Regions from separate parts of the Pseudocolwellia antarctica genome, predicted to be linked through region 2. Evidence: predicted binding sites of a transcription regulator. Region 2 holds the regulator's gene; the other holds the start of a gene.
What was found. Region 2 encodes FNR, which switches genes on or off when oxygen is low (the NO sensors DNR and NnrR bind a similar motif). Its sites were predicted from a motif close to TTGATCTAGATCAA; they were not measured.
Positions count from the first base shown of each region.

Region 1: ACPUVN_RS19010 (DUF3149 domain-containing protein) is a predicted target of FNR. The motif match lies at 4,693-4,706, and genes of this name have one in related genera.

Region 1 covers NZ_CP187926.1:4,366,191-4,374,636, forward strand. The annotation lists gene ACPUVN_RS18980 (TonB-dependent receptor domain-containing protein) at 1-398, opposite strand, end outside; gene tnpA (IS200/IS605 family transposase) at 1,063-1,506, shown strand; gene nudE (ADP compounds hydrolase NudE) at 1,710-2,264, shown strand; gene cysQ (3'(2'),5'-bisphosphate nucleotidase CysQ) at 2,257-3,078, shown strand; gene ACPUVN_RS19000 (YheU family protein) at 3,151-3,387, opposite strand; gene ACPUVN_RS19005 (hydrolase) at 3,384-4,355, opposite strand; gene ACPUVN_RS19010 (DUF3149 domain-containing protein) at 4,486-4,614, opposite strand; gene ACPUVN_RS19015 (tetratricopeptide repeat protein) at 4,955-5,695, opposite strand; gene ACPUVN_RS19020 (ATP-binding cassette domain-containing protein) at 5,937-7,841, opposite strand; gene ACPUVN_RS19025 (YheV family putative zinc ribbon protein) at 7,945-8,139, shown strand; gene ACPUVN_RS19030 (SlyX family protein) at 8,277-8,446, opposite strand, start outside.
Region 2 covers NZ_CP187926.1:1,251,975-1,260,420, forward strand. The annotation lists gene ACPUVN_RS05445 (DUF6701 domain-containing protein) at 1-969, shown strand, start outside; gene uspE (universal stress protein UspE) at 1,088-2,017, opposite strand; gene fnr (fumarate/nitrate reduction transcriptional regulator Fnr) at 2,091-2,819, opposite strand; gene ACPUVN_RS05460 (sulfite exporter TauE/SafE family protein) at 2,886-3,545, opposite strand; partial or broken gene ccoS (cbb3-type cytochrome oxidase assembly protein CcoS) at 3,545-3,809, opposite strand; gene ACPUVN_RS05470 (heavy metal translocating P-type ATPase) at 3,813-6,263, opposite strand; gene ACPUVN_RS05475 (FixH family protein) at 6,397-6,888, opposite strand; gene ccoP (cytochrome-c oxidase, cbb3-type subunit III) at 7,038-8,012, opposite strand; gene ACPUVN_RS05485 (cbb3-type cytochrome oxidase subunit 3) at 8,012-8,209, opposite strand; gene ccoO (cytochrome-c oxidase, cbb3-type subunit II) at 8,215-8,446, opposite strand, start outside.

The DNA of each region.
Region 1 (8,446 bases), 1.4 Mb from region 2:
TTAACTAAACGACGGCCATTAAGTAGTGTTAGTGTATTACCTGAGCCAACACCACGTAGGTTAACTGATCCAACATCACCACGAGCGTCATTAACACCACCATTACCTGTAGAGGCACCAAAATTTACCGCCCCCATTTGAGGAATAGAACGAATTAAATCATCACCTGACATTGCCCCAGTATTCGCAATATCTTCAGCAGTTAGTGACGTTACAGGTAAGGTGCTAATATCTGTTGCTCGTTTTATGTTACTACCAATAACAGAAATACGTTCTACTTTAGCTTCTTCTTTTAATTGTTGAGTGTCTTGTGCTTGTGCAGATTGCGTTGATATTGCAGCAAGAAGACAAATACTTAACTTTGTTGGTTTGAAACTTAAAATTAATTTATTTCTCATAATACACGTCGTCTCTTATGTTGTTTTCATTGTTTTCATTGTTTTCTATGTATTAAACGTTTCAAAAAGCAAACACCCTCAACTTATTTTTAAAACGTTGAAATAATTTAGGGAACACATGAATAATTATTTTTTAATTAACTTTTTTAACCAATAATTTATAGTTTAAGAGGGAAGAGGTTAACTATGCGGAAGTGCTAACAGGGATTGTTTAAAGTGAAAGTCAGTAGGCAAAGTTAAGATAAATTTAATTTAAAATAATGAAATACTAAGGGAAGCTCATTTTTTTTACAGCGTCATCGCTTTATTAAGTGGAACAACCACAGACAAAAGCTCTATTTTTTATCAATAGCCAACAAATCGCTGCAAAATAAATTTGGAAAGCTCAACAATCTCTAATGATATTGATATGAGTGTGTGGTCGTGGACAGACTTTAGTTACTCATAATTTATTAAAGATTTTTTACAAAGAAAAACTGATTTTCATCATTGATGAATATATTATATTTATAGTGAAAGAATATTAAGTTATTTAGAATATGTTAAAACGATGTATTGTTATTACTGGTTTTTCATATTTAACTAGCGAAGCGTAAATCTCGGGGGCTTGCCCCCGTGCTGGATAGTGTATACTGGGGGGACCCCAGTAAATGCTATTCTTCATATGGAACTTCAAAGAAATACACATCATGTCTTTAGATTAATGTACCACTTTGTGTGGATACCAAAGTATCGACACAAAGTCTTCATTGAACCTTATCGTTCAACAATGAAAGCAATTATTCAAAAAGTAGGATATGACTACGATATTGATATCGTAGAGTTAGAAATTCCGAGTGACCATATTCATATGGTTATTAGAGGGATCCCTAAACAGTCGCCAAGCGATGTTATGCAAATAATTAAAAGTATAACTGCTCGTGAGTTTTTTAGAATTTATCCTGAAATTAAAAAGCAGTATTTCTGGGGCGGTAAATTATGGACACAAAGCTTTTTTGTTGAAACGATTGGTAACGCAACAGAAGAAGTTATCAGGAAATATGTTCAAGAACAGTTAATCGAATTAGATGGTAAAGAAATTAATAGCGATCCACTGAACTTGTTTTGAAACTCGGTCGCTTGCGGCCGAGAATTTTATTTACGTCAACATACAAAATTATGATTCATCTTTTGTGATGGGTGCGTGACGGTTGGAATTTTCACCAATCAAGCATAGATTTTTCCCTAATAACGCGTTTATTATAGGATTATATATAAAGTTATCATGCTATTCTAAATGAATTAGCACTATCGAGTAAGGTACATATCACAATGGGGAAAAAGCTTCCTACTATTGATGACCGTAAAGTTATCGCAAAAAGTAAATTATTTTCAATTGAAGAAATCGAACTTACTTTTAGCAATGGTGTCAAAAGACAGTATGAACGTATGCAAGGAGGGACTCGTGGCGCGGTAATGATCGTTGCTATGCCTGATCCTGAAACCGTTTTACTTGTTCGTGAATATTGTGCTGGTACTCATACTTATGAGCTTGGTTTTCCTAAAGGTTTAATCGATCCTGGCGAAAGCCCTGATATTGCAGCCAACAGAGAACTAAAAGAAGAAATAGGTTTTGGTAGTAACCAACTCAAAGAAATTCAAAACGTTGCTATGGCACCTGGTTTTTTTGCTGCTAACATGAACATTTTTATAGCAACCGACCTTTATGAAGAACGTTTAGAAGGCGATGAGCCAGAAGAGCTCGACGTAATACCCTGGAAACTAAGTGAATATAAGTCGTTACTTGCTCAGCCCGATTTTAACGAGGCACGCAGCATAGCAGCACTTATGTTAGTTAAAGATTATTTAAGTGGACCTAATGAATAACGAAGAACTCCTTTTAATCGCGATAGAAAGCGCTAAAAAAGCAGGTGTAGAAGTTACTAAGCACTATCAAAATGGTGACTACACCTCTGAAATCAAACATGACAATAGTCCTGTTACGAGTGCAGACATAGCCGCGAATGACGTTTTAATGAGTGAATTACAAAAACGTACGCCCGATATTCCTATTATTTCTGAAGAAGTTGGCGCTTTACCTTTGGCAGAGCGTGGCAAGTGGAAACAATACTGGCTACTTGATCCTATTGATGGCACAGGTGAATTTATATTAGGCAGTGGCGACTTTGCGGTAAACGTAGCACTGGTTCAAAATGGTTGGCCTTCTATTGGCGTAATACACGCATCAGATAAGAATATTACTTATTATGCTCAAACGGGTTTAGGTGCTTTTAAAGAAACACCTGAAGGTACAACCAAGTTAGAAGTAGCTAAGTATGACAACGATCGTCCTATCAAAGTCGCGGTAAGCCGCAGACAAGAACTGAGTTTAATGGGGCAGTATTTAAATCCTGAATTTGAATACGAATACGTACCTTTAGGAAGCTGCTCATTAAAAAACAGTTTAATTGCAGAAGGCTTAGCCGATTGTTATGTACGTATTGGTCCAACGGGTGAATGGGATACAGGCGCTAGCCATTGTATTTTAGAGCAAGCAGGTGGTTCAATCATCGACAGCGAATTTACTCAGCTAAGCTATAACAAACGTGAAAGCTTAATGAACCCAGACTTTATGTCGTTAGGTTCAGCCAACATTCCTTGGCAGAAAGTGATAAAACCGCATTCAGCTCGACGTGATTAACAATCAACATCTAGTTGAAATTAGATTTAACACTCTCTAAACGTTTTCGTAAATTAAAGCTGTACAGAAGAGCTATTCAAGCTCTTCTTTTTCTTCTTCGAATTGATCTTTAGGGATTATATTCACCGTTTCATGTAGTTCTGAATATACTAAAACCGCAGTACCTAAATCTAGTTGTTTACGCACTTGCTCAACTTTTTCTTCTATAGAAACATCTTCTGCACCATATTCTGTGCCTTCTCTTAAAACAAATTCTTTAAGAATGCTAAATAGCGTGTCTGGGTTTATATCCTGAATAGGAATGATCATAAAAAATCCTGTAAAAATTGTGGAACCTTAGTCGCTAACCAATACTGAGGTTTGAAAGGAGAGTTACCTGTTAAAAATCCTACATGTCCGCCAGTTGTCGAAACTTCAAAGGTTACATTATCTGGCAGAGTATTTATTGCGGTTATTTCTTTGTGAGATAAAAAAGGATCATCTTGGGCATGAATAATTAAACAAGGTTTAGTTATTTGGTTTAATACCTTAATTCCGCTCGACTCACTGTAATAGTGTTCAGCGTTATCAAAACCATTTAAAGGCGCTGTGACCTTATTATCAAATTCCCACATGGTTTTAATGTGTTTCAGCTCGCTTAACGTGATGCTTTTAATAATACCTAGCTTAATTTTCTTTTCTGTTTCTCGTTTCAGTAATTTCAGTAAATAATTCTGATATATTTTTGAAAACCCACTATTAATTTTAGCGCTACAGCTCGACAAATGTAGAGGGGCACAAATTACCGTGGCACATTCATAGGGCGAGTCTGGTGTTTCAGCTAAATATTTAGTGAGTACATTACCACCTAACGAATAACCAATAGCTGCGAACTTACAATGCTGATAGCGCGACTTTAACTGTTCGGTAAAATAACGAATGTCGTAAGTAAAACCTGAATGATACGAATGCGCTAAACGGTTAGGTTTACCACTACAACCACGAAAATGAATTAATACACCTATCCAACCTTTTTGCACAACAGCTTTAAACATACTCTTAACATAATGGCTATATTCACAGCCTTGTAAGCCATGTAATAGCACCACAATAGGTTTAGTGTCGCTAGCTTCTGGGGTTTCGGTCCAGGTTAAATCAACAAAGTCACCGTCAGGTAATTCGAGAGTTTCGCGAACTGTTGGAATTAAGTCTTTTTGGGTTAACCACTTTGCCACCATAGTTTGCATATGGGGATTTGATAAACCTTTAGCGGGTGTGAAGTTACTGGCTTGAAACATTATTCACAAAGAGTTGTAAGAATATAGCTTATTGTAATAAAAAAAATCGTTTGGGTATATGAAGGACATACTAAGATATGAAAACTAAAAAATGGAGAGCATCAAAAGTACTACTCTCCGAAAGCAAGCGTTAGGCGTTGTCGTGGACTTTTTTCATAAAATAGAAGACATAAAATCCACAAATTCCAAATAAAACCAATAAACCAACAAGTGAATATATGGCAACTGGATCTGTTAGTAGTAAAGTGAAAACGTTCATATAAACCTCTCGTTAGTTAATGGTTAAGTACCAATATTAAGGACTATAAATAGTTTAACTAAACTGAGATTTAAAATGATGATATGGATCAATAGAAAGTTTGAAAGTGTAAAAGAAGTGCTTGATAGGGAGACGTTCAGAGTAAGTTTGAAGGAGTAATATTACTTGTGACGACAATAAGTATTTGCCGAAAACTGACCTGTTATATGAAGTGTGATATGACCTGTTATCTAAGCTGTTATCTTAGATATTATCTGAATTGTGATTTAACATGTAATGTATCAGAACTCACTAAGTAAGTTCTGATACTTGTTTGGTCATAGCCTGTACAGTGACAGGTTTAGAAAAGCTTTTGGTCTGCTAATTTAGCTTTCAATTCTTCACGCTTTACAATTTCTTCGCGCTTACGTTCAGCATCTTCTCGTATTTTTTTAATATCTGCTGAGCCTAATACACGTTCATCCATTTCTAAGCTTTTTTTCGCTACAGCATAACCATTTCTGTAAGCAATAATATTCCAAAAGTACGATAGTTCATCGCTCTTCGTAACACCTTTACCTTCAGAGTACATTAAGGCTAAGTTAAATTGTGCTAGCGCATAGTTTTGCTCAGCAGCACGCTCATACCAGCGCGAGGCTTTTGCGAAATCATGATATACACCTTCGCCGTTATAATACATAACACCTAAGTTAAACTGAGCGCTGGCTAAGTCTTTATTTGCCGCTTTTTCAGTAAGCGTAAAAGCCGTTTTTAAATCTTGCTTAACACCTTCACCAGAAGAATACATAAGGGCTAAACTAAACAGTGCATCAGGGTAATGCTTTGCAGCAGCAAGTGAAAACAGATCAAATGCTTTTGTTAAATCTTTTTTAACGCCATAACCATTTTGGTAAATTAATGCCATTTGGTATTGTCCTGGAGCGTATCCTTCTTCTACCAGTGGTTCAAACTCTGCCTTGGCTGCTTTAAATTCACCTCGGTTTAATTGAAAAATACCTAAATCTAAATCACCATCAAAACTAAAAGCTGAAAAGCTCGTAGTTAAAGCTAAAAATATACATACTCGTGAGCGCATTTTCATTGTGGACTCCTTATTTATCAGCATATTATGCAAGATAAATGGTCAAAATAAATAGTGAATAACTCGATCATTTTACAACTGGTTTGGTCTAGATTTTTGCTGTTTTACTTTAGATAACGATTAAAATTAAAGCACAACAGGCTTTTCTACAGTGTAGCAATAATGTTGTTAATTAGCGTATAACATTATTGTTACTATATTTGTGTTTATATCTTTATTAGCAAGTATTGCTTATTAAATATTACTCTTGAGACATAACCGCTTCAATTTGTTCTTCTAAATCTAGCCATTCCATTTCATTTTCTTCAATGTCTGATTTTAACTTCGCTTGTTTCATTATAAGTTCAGACAAACGCGCTTTATGTTCAGCTTGATATATATCGGGATCGGCTAATACAGATTCAACCTCATCAAGCTCAACTTGGTATTTAGCGATTAGCTTTTCAAATTTATCAGCCTGCTTTTTCAAAGGCGCTGCTTTCTTTCTCAGTTCTGCTTGTTCTCGACGTTGTTGTTTTTTATCAACAGTTTCAGCAGCACCAGAATTAGCTTTAGCATTTTTAAAGGTCAGCTTTTTCTCGTCGTTTAACCATTGTTGATAATCATCTATATCACCATCAAAATCTTTTACTGTGTTATTTGCCACAATATAAAATTCGTCAACACACGACTCTAGTAAAAACCTATCATGGGCAATAAGTATAATCGCGCCTTCAAAGTCTTGTAAGGCAAGGACTAACGCTTGACGCATTTCTAAATCTAAATGGTTGGTTGGTTCATCGAGTAAGAGTAATTGTGGCTTTTCTAAAACAATTAGCGCTAAAACTAAACGCGCTTTTTCACCCCCCGACATAGTGCCAACGGAATCTAAAGCTTGATCACCACTAAAACCGAAACGACCTAAAAACGAGCGTGCTTCTAATAATGTTTTTTCAGGCTTCGCTCGTAAAATATGGTCAATAGCTGAACTTGCCATGTGTAGCTGTTCTAATTGATGCTGCGAAAAGTAGCCAACTTTAAGTTCTTGAGCACAGTAACGTTCGCCTTGCATTAAGGTTAATTCACCCGCTAACGATTTTATTAAGGTAGATTTACCTGCACCGTTTCGTCCTAATAAACCAATACGGCTACCAGGTACTAAAGTCATATTAACCGAGCTTAAAATAATCGCTTCAGGGTTATAGCCACACTCACTGTCGGTAAGTGACAGTAAAGGATAAGGCAAGCTTTCAGGTGTTTCGAAATTAAAGGTAAATTGGCTATCTACATGTGCTGGCGCTAAGTCAGGTAATTTTTGCAAACGTTTTAAACGACTTTGCGCTTGTTTCGCTTTACTGGCCTTTGCTCTGAAACGATCGACAAAAGAAGTCAGGTGAGCCACTTCTTTTTGTTGTTTCTGATATTGCGCGTCTTGCTGCGCTAAATGCTCTGCACGTTGTCTTTCAAACGCTGTGTAGTTGCCTGAATAAAGCTTGGCTTGTTTGTGCTCAATGTGAAGGATCTGCCCGATAACGTCATCTAAAAAGTCACGGTCATGAGAAATAAGCACTAACGTACCCATAAAACGTTTCAACCAACGTTGTAGCCAAATAACTGCATCTAAATCTAAATGGTTGGTTGGTTCATCGAGTAGTAGTAAGTCTGCACGACTGATCAAGGCTTGCGCTAAGTTTAAACGCATACGCCAACCACCAGAAAAGGCCTTTACAGGATTAACCAACTGCGACTGTAAAAAGCCCAAACCATGTAGTAATTCGCCCGCTCTTGCAGGTAAGCTGTAACCATGAATTGCATCAATTTGATTTATAATAGTGGCTTCAAGCGAACCGTTATCATCTTTACGAGCTTGTTCTAATTTATCTTCAAGCTGACGAAATTCTTTATCGCCGTCCATTACATAATCAAGGGCCGACTGCTCTAATGCTGGCGTGTCTTGCTTTACGGTAGCAATGCTCCAGCTACTTGGCATAGACAAATCGCCCGTGTCAGGTTGAAGCTCGCCAAGTAAGGCTGCAAATAAAGAAGATTTACCACAACCATTAGCGCCCACTAATCCTACTTTGTGATTAGGGTGAATGGTAAAGCTAGAGCCAGAAATAAGGTTTTTTGTACCTCGGTCTAAGCCCAAGTTATTCGCAGTAATCAATGTATTATTCCTTCTTTATAATCAATATGGGTATTGTCGCTTTTCCTATGGGGGTTATTCAAGGTAAAATACGCGTCCTGACTAAATATAAGAGCTTCTTATTGTGAAAAAACGTTTTATCGCTGGTGCTGTTTGTCCAAAATGTAAAGCTATGGACACCTTATCTTTAATTAAAGAAAATGGTGTTGAAAAAGTAACGTGTGTTTCTTGTGGAGAAAGCATGACACAACCAGAAGAGCAGGTAGCTAAAGAAGTACGACCTTACGAACAAGTGATTGGTGTATTCAAGCAAGATTAATTCAAGCTTTCTTTTGCTTATCAAATAAAGAATTAAGTAAAAGATTAAATGAAACTTGGATTGAGCTGCTGTTGAACGACGCTTACTTGTTTAAGGTAAGCTATCGACATTAACTTCTTATGGTTAACTTACCATGGTTAATAATGCGGTGGTGGTGGCTCAATATCTTGATCGCCTGATTGTGGTGCCGAAGACGAGTCTTTAATACGCGCAGCAATTAATGTTAACTGATGCTGTAATTCTGCGATTTGAGATTGATGAACAGTAATTTCATCATTGAGTTGTTCAATAACATCATCTTGAAAAG
Region 2 (8,446 bases):
GCTTGTATTATTAATGACTGGGCATATTCTGGTCAAGAAACTGATAGTGATGGCAGCATAAGGTATGACTCATTATCAGCTCCTAAGGCTTTAATAACAGCTTACAATGCAGCAGGCAATATTACAGAAAACTATACAGCATCAGGCTTTATGAAACTGGAAGCAGCTGATGTCACTATAGATGAACCAAAGGAAGATTTTGAGAAACCTCGTATTACTCCTGACGTTATCGATGAAAAAGTTAACATAGCATCTCAGATGAGTGAAGGTGATTTGTCTTCAACAGTTGATGCAGGTGTATTAAGTTATGAATTTAATTTAACAGATAACTTTATTTATGAGCATAACGAACATTCATTATATGCTCCTTTTCCTGCAAAAATACCTTTCGTGGTTAGCCAAGTAGAGGATGAAGATGGTATTAATTTATATAGTGGCTCTGACGTTAGTATCATGGCTACAGAATTAATTTTAACTGAAGGTGTTGAAGTACTATTTGGTCGCTGGAAAATTGAAAATAGCTTTGGGCCAGAAACTTCAAACTTATTAATGCCAATGTCTGTTGAAGAATATAATGGCACTGCATTTATTACTAACGTTGAAGAAAGTTGTATTAACGGAACGTTAGGTAATAAGTTCACATCAGGAGCTGTTGGAAGTGGAGGTTTATCTGTATGGGATTATCGCTTGGTAGATATTAATACTAGCGATAATTTACTCACCAGCGATAGTAATGCAAGTGTAAGTGCTGATAATACTTTTGAAAACGGTATTTACCGAGAGTTCTTTTTATCCGCGCCATTGGGAAATAAACAAGGTTCGCTTAACGTCGAATATCAAGTACCGCCATGGCTTCAGTTTGATTGGGATGGCGATGGTACACATGACAACAATCCTTTTGCCACAGCAACGTTTGGAGTCTTCAGAGGCAACGATAGAATAATATATATACGAGAAGTTTTTAATTAATTTGGTTAATACATTCAGGTAATAAGGGGATGTAACAAGAAGAGGTCATATTATTAATGCTAAAACAGATTAAGTAAATTTAACCTGTTTTAGCCTAGCGGTAGTTAAATGTGAGCCGTTATTGAGCTAGAGGTGAAACATAACCATCAGGCTTTAAGGCTAAAACATCACAGTTTAAACGATCAAGTACATGCTCAGCAGTATTACCAATTAACGTAGCTGACAATCCAGTTCTTCCTATTGTGCCTAAAATCACTAATTCAGCATCAATTTCGTTGGCAACGTCTTCAATAACGTCTTCAGGCAAACCTTCTTCAATATGTGTTTTATCTTCGGCTATATTGTATTTCTCACAATGTGAAGCCATGGCTTTTTGATGATGAGTTAACATACCTGTATTGTATTCGTTGGCATTAAATTCAGGGATTTCTATAGCTATATTGATCGGTGTGCCAGGGAATGAATTGACCAAATGAACATTTGCATTAATAGTTTTAGCTAATGCGTTAGCATGATCTGTTATTTTGTGATTAAGTGAACGATGCTCTTCTTCATCACTACCTGCATTAATTGCTGCAAGAATATTACCTTTTTCAGGCCACAAGTGATCTTTCACTAATAAAACAGGACACGGGCACTTTCTAAGAATATGCCAATCGGTAGGAGTGAAGATAACCGACTTCAACTTATCGTGCTCGTGAGTACCTTTAATAACAATATCGTGTTTATGCTCTAGCACTTCATTGATAATTGATTCAAAAGGGCGGTTGTGCCACACAACTTTGGTATGAATGGTTAGACCGTGCGTGTTTAAATCGCTAACCAGTTTATTTATCCACTCATGGCGATCATCTATAACCGTTTGGCGCATAGATTCGCGTTCATCGCTAGACAGCATAGTTGTCATCTCATAAGAGAAGTCGAATATAGATAAGAACGCCGTTATAGTCGCATTAGTATGTTGAGCAAGTTCAATGCTGCGTTTTAATGCTTTTTGATCGTCAGTGGTAGGGTCAATAACCGTAAGTATATTTTGATATTGATTCATAATAATAACTCCAAATTCTCTACTTTACTCATTATAAGTATAGGGTAAGTTTGATATTTTTTATTGTTTGAAATCAATCTACTTTCAATTGAGCAATTTCTTTCAAGCCATCAGCATCTTTAATGGTAATTAACTTTCCTTCAACACCAATTAATTCATTCTTATTAAAACGATTGAGTAAACGACTAATGGTTTCAACAGTAAGACCAATATAATTGCCAATATCACTTCGCGTCATCGTTAAACGAAACTCTGATGGTGAAAAACCACGCTTTTGAAATCTACTACTTAAAGTGCTGATGAAAGTCGCTAAGCGTTGTTCTGCATTTTTATGATTAAGTAACATAAGCATTTCTTGATCTGAACAGATCTCCATACTCATCATTCTTAACATTTGCTTTTTCAGCTTAGGCATATCATTTGAAAGTTCATCTAAGGTGTTATAGGGAATTTCACATACCATTGAGGTTTCTAGTGCAGAAGCAAAACTAGGATGTTCTGAGTTAGCAATAGCGTCAAAACCAAGCAAATCACCAGCTAAGTGAAAGCCTGTTATTTGTTGATCACCTTTCTCATCTATTTTATATGTTTTGAATGTACCTGAGCGAACAGCGTATAACGACTTCATTTCATCGCCACTTTGAAAAAGCTTCTCGCCTTTATGGATAGGTTTTTTGCGGTCAATAATGTTGTCGAGAGAATTTAATTCTTCTTCATTCAAAGAAAAAGGGAGGCATAACTCACTAATACTACAATTCTGACAGTGAATATGTGATTTGAACGCAGGCTGCTTACTTTCCATGTGTATCCATATTTAATACATGATTAAGATCAAATGATATTAGAACAGGGCAAAATATGCAATCGGTTAACGTAATAGATACAAACTATAAACACCATAAAAGATAAGGCTTAACGCCATAAACTTTCTAAATGTAGGATGGATAAGCAGAGTTTTAGCTTTTATAAAACTGTACGACATAATAAGTAAAGCGGGTAAAGTGCCTAAACCAAAAAATGTCATGATTAAAGCCCCTTTAGTCACATCACCACTCGCTAATGACCAAGTCAGCATCGAGTAGATTAATCCACAAGGTAGCCAACCCCATAAAGCACCTAAGCCGAGTGCTTTAGCTGGAGAGTTTACAGGGATAAGTTGTTTTGAATAAGGTGATAAATAACGCCAAATAAACTTACCTAAACGCTCAATTCTGTATAACCACATTAACCATTTGCCAATATATAAACCTAAAAATATCAGAAATATGGCTGATACCATACGCAAACCACTTAAAGGCACACCTATGTTTTTTGCAGCTACTGAGCCAGTAAAGCCAACAATAGCGCCAATAAGCGAGTAAGAAAGTATTCTGCCAAGGTTATAACAAATAACTAATAGAGTTTTCGAGTATGACGAGTCTTTAGGTAAAGCCGAGGTTAACATAGAGGTGATGCCACCACACATGCCTAAACAGTGCCCTGAGCCCAATATACCAATAACAAATGCTGAAAAGTAATCAATATCCATTAATTATCTTTTGATTGCTTATCTGGGCTTTGAGAGGATGTTGTGTTATTTACTGACGCTTGTTCTGCTGTTTGTAAATCTGATGAGTTGCTTTTTGTAATGCTTTCATCAGAACTGTTTTCTTTTTCGTCATCAAATAAAATGCTCAGACCTTGCTTCTCAAGATCATCAAACTGTTCTGTTTTAACTGCCCAGAAAAAAAAGGTAAAGACCGATAGCGGTTAAAAGTACGGCAATAGGAATTAATACGTAAATTATGCTCATTGATTATCTCTTATCGCTAGTTTCATGTTTTTTACTTAATAAGCGCAGTGAGTTAGTCACTACTAATATAGAACTTGCCGACATACCAATAACAGCCATATAAGGTGTAATGTAGCCTGACATAGCAAGTGGTAATACGATGGCATTATAGCCGAAAGCCCATAAATAGTTTTGCCAAATAATTCGCTTGGTTTTAACTGCAATAGCTTTCAATGAAGTGATATTACTTAAGTTGCTGTTAAGGAGAATAATATCAGCACCATTTTTAGCAATATCAGTGCCACTACCCATAGCTATAGAGATATGAGCTGCACCAAATACAGGAGTATCGTTAACGCCATCACCCACCATAGCAACTACATGATTACTCTGTTTTGCTTTTAATAATTCAACTTTGTTTTCAGCACTTAAATTACTATGAATTTCTGATAGCTGTAAAACCTTTTGCGTTTTTTCACAGCCAGTTTGATTATCGCCTGACAACATAAGTGTTGAAATTTTTTGCTTATGCAGCTGACTAATTAATTCTGGAGCGTTGTTTCTGATGTTATCGTCTAAATAAAATGCTGCAATTAGGCGATTATTCTCCACAAGTACACACTGAGCTGTCATTACATTTTTGAGCTTATCGGCTTCTGACGCCGTTAAATTTTCTAACAACCAGCTAGGGCGTCCTATTTGGTAAGCTTTATCTTGATAAATACCTGAAACACCTGAGCTAGCAGTAACTTTTATTTGCGTAACATTAAGTGAGAAATCTCGATACTGCACAAAAGCCTTGGCAATAGGATGTTCAGAATGTGACTCTAAACCAGCAGCTAATGCGAGTACTTGTTCTTTATTCATGTCCTGAACAAATAACTCAATATTACTCACAGTAAACTCGCCTGTGGTTAACGTACCTGTTTTATCAAAAGCGAAGCAATTAACATTAGGTAATGTTTCCATTACATGAGCTGACTTTATCAAAATGCCTTTGTTATTGAGTGTTACCGTTGCACACGTTAATGCGGTTGGTGTTGCTAACGATAAAGCACAAGGGCAGGTTGCTACTAATACTGAAAGGGTGATCCAAAAGGCTTCTTCAGGATGATGAATATTCCAATAAATAGCGGTGGCGATAGACGTTAGCAAAATAGTCGCAACAAAGTACTGGGCGATCTTATCTGATAATTTAGCTAACCTGGGTTTATGGGCTTGAGATGATTCACTTAAACGTATCATCTGGTTTAAAAACGAATGTTGGTTCTCTTTTTTTACTTCAACAGTCATGTTGCCATCACCATTAATTGTGCCTGCTAATACGGTATCGCCAACGTTTTTAGCCACAGGCGTTTGTTCACCTGAAAGCATCGACTCATTAATATGACTCGTTCCTGAAATAATAATACCGTCAGCAGGAACTGTTTCTCCAGGTTTTACTAATACTAAATCAAATTTCTTTAAATGCTTTGCTGCAATAAGTTCTTCTTGCTGAGCTGCATCAGTATTAGCGTCGTTCAACGTTAACTTAGTGGCTGTCATCGGCATAAGTTTTAGCAAATTTGCCGAAACATGTGAGGCGCGCATTCTTGCTCTGAACTCTAAGAATTTACCGATAAGTAACAAGAAAGTGAACATAGCAACAGACTCAAAATAAACTTCACCTTGTTGACTAACTGTTGCCCAAACACTGGCCGAAAAAGCCAGAGATATAGCTATAGATACAGGAACATCCATGGAAAGACGTTTCATTTTTAATGTGTTGATTGCGCTTCTATAAAATGGAAATGCACCATAAGTCACAATAGGTAGCGTTAATATCAAGCTAGCCCAGCGTAAATAAATTGAGTTGTATTCAGTCATGTCAGAAAATGCACCGAAGTATAATCCGACGGCAATCATCAGCACTTGCATCATTAAAATGCCCGAAACACCTAAGCGTTTGATGAATGATTTACTTTGCGCTTTATTTAATTCTTCAACTCGGCTGGCTTTGAAGGGAAGGGCTTTGTAGCCAATACTGTCGATACGTTTGAGGATATCACTTAATTTAACTTTTTCATCTTGCCATTTTACTGTTGCACGCTGCGTTGTCGCATTAACCGTTATAGAAAGAATACCGACAGTTTTCGATAACTGCATTTCGATTAGCCAAGCACAGGCAGCACAACTTATACCATCTATGGTAAGAATGGCTTCTTTGTATTCGTCGGTTTTGTAGGTGAATTCGTCTTGTAGGCTTTCATCATCTAACAGCATATTTCGTTTTAGCTGTTGTGGTATAAGCTGTTCACCTTTTTGTGCTGGCTCCGTTCTAAAACGGTAATAATCAGTTAATTTGTTTTCAACAATAACCATAGCAACGGCTTCACAACCATTACAACACATAGGTTGAGAAATATTGTCGATTTTAACTGATAAGTTTATCCCTTTAGGAATAATTTCACCGCAATGAAAACACAAAGATGACATAAGATTTTAACTTGTTTATATGATTAGCTATATGACGGTTAACTAGCTGTGTAACACTTGTTATAGATAAGCTGACAATTAATACCAGAGTGATTAGTTAATCTAGCAACTCTGATATTAATGATATTTTTACTTAACTGTCTTTAGGTGCTGGTTTAATAATGATGGCTGTAGGTTGTGGTAAATAAATGGTGTTTTGAATTTTCCATTTGTCATCAAATGTAGATAAGGTTACTTGCCATTTTCCTTTAACTTCTTGAGGAATATCTTCTCTGAAATTTCCGTCACCATCAGGCGTTAAGGTTAACGAAAAGTCTTTAAATTCTTGAGTAGGGTGATAGAAGTTAACATGTAAAAGAGAAAACTCTTTTTCTATACCCGTTGGTTTTATTACTAGCTCATGATCTTTTAACGTTAAAGAAAATTCCATGCCCAGTTTTTGCGCCAGTTTGATTTTACCCAATTCAAAATTAATGGCTTTACCTTTCTTATAATAATTACCTACAACAAGCGGATCAGGTTCATGGTTAGCAATTATATATGTACCAATACCAGCAACTACTGCGGTAAAAGGTAAGCCAAATACTAGATATGCCCATGGTTCTTTATACCAAGATGTACCCATTGTTACGCCTTTAATTAATAGAATGATAATTTTGCGCTATTATACGTTTTTATTACGTTTGAACCAATAAAATATGAAACAGTTTGTAATAAAAAAGCCTTATTAAAAAATTTAATAAGGCTTTATATTTTGTGTATTTATGTTTTTAGTTAGTCTTGAGAAAGACTGTAAACATAAGCACTTATCACGTGAACTTTTTCTTCACCTAAAATAGCTTCCCATGCTGGCATTACACCTGCACGACCATTTTTGATAGATGATTCAATAGCACGTTTAGAAGCACCGTATAACCAAACATCATCTGTAAGATTAGGTGCGCCTAAAGGAATACCCATTGCTAAGCTGCCTTTACCATCTGGACCATGACATGCTGCACACATTTGGAATTTAGACTCACCAGCTGCTTTAAGGTCAGGGTCAACTTCTCTGCCGCTTAAACTTATTACATAAGCTGCAACTTCTTTAACGCCTTTGTCGCCGCCAAGTGCTGTTTCCCAAGCCATCATTCCGTTCGCTTTTCTACCATGTAAAATAGTATTTTTAATCGCTTCAGGTGAACCGCCATATAACCAATCTTTATCAGTAAGGTCAGGGAAGCCAGTTGTACCACCTGCATTTGAACCATGACATTGTGAACAGTTTTGTAAAAACAAACGTTGCCCAACTTTCAATGCTTCTTTATCAGCTGCTAATTCAGGAATACTACGTGCAGCATAAGCTTCAAAGATAGGACCATACTTTAGGTCAGCAGCATGAACTTCACGATCATACTGAACTAAAACGTTTGAACCTTCTTTTAGGTACTCAGCTGTTTTAGCTTTAGATTCTTCAAGGTTTAAAATACCTTGGTTAGAACTCTGCCAGCCTAAAAGACCTTGCCAATTACCTAAACCAGGGTAAAGCAATAAATAACCAAAACCCCAAATAATTGTTGCTAAGAAAAACGTACTCCACCATTTAGGAAGAGGGTTGTTTAATTCTTCAATGCCATCAAAAGTGTGTCCCATTGACTCACCTTCAGGAACACCAGCAAAGTTCTTTAAACACATACGTAAAACAAGGTACATAAATACCAGTGTGCCTAGGGAAAGAACTGAAACCCATATACTCCAAAAGCTAGACATTAATCTTTGTCTCCTGCTTGTTTACTGAAATCATCTTGGTTAGATACATTTTTTTCAGAGCTATCTTCTTCAAAAATAGAATTAGCAGCATCTTCAAATGCAGATTTTCTTGTTTTGCTGTATGACCAAACCACTATGATGATAAATAGTGCCAAAATTAGTAGGGCAAATGCCCCTCGAAGCGTTCCGTAATCCATATCCATTATCTCAGTGCATGACCAAGAGACTGAAGATAAGCAACAAGAGCATCAATCTCTTTTTTGCCTTTAACAGCCGCTTTAGCATTGGCTATTTCTTCAGCAGTATAAAGAGGGATGGCATTACCATCAGCATCTTTATGGCTACGATTTCTTGTTAAAAAGTTAAATGTTTCTAATTTCTTAGCCGTTAGCTTACCGTCTAAGTAATTTTCATCTAACCATTTAAAGCTTGGC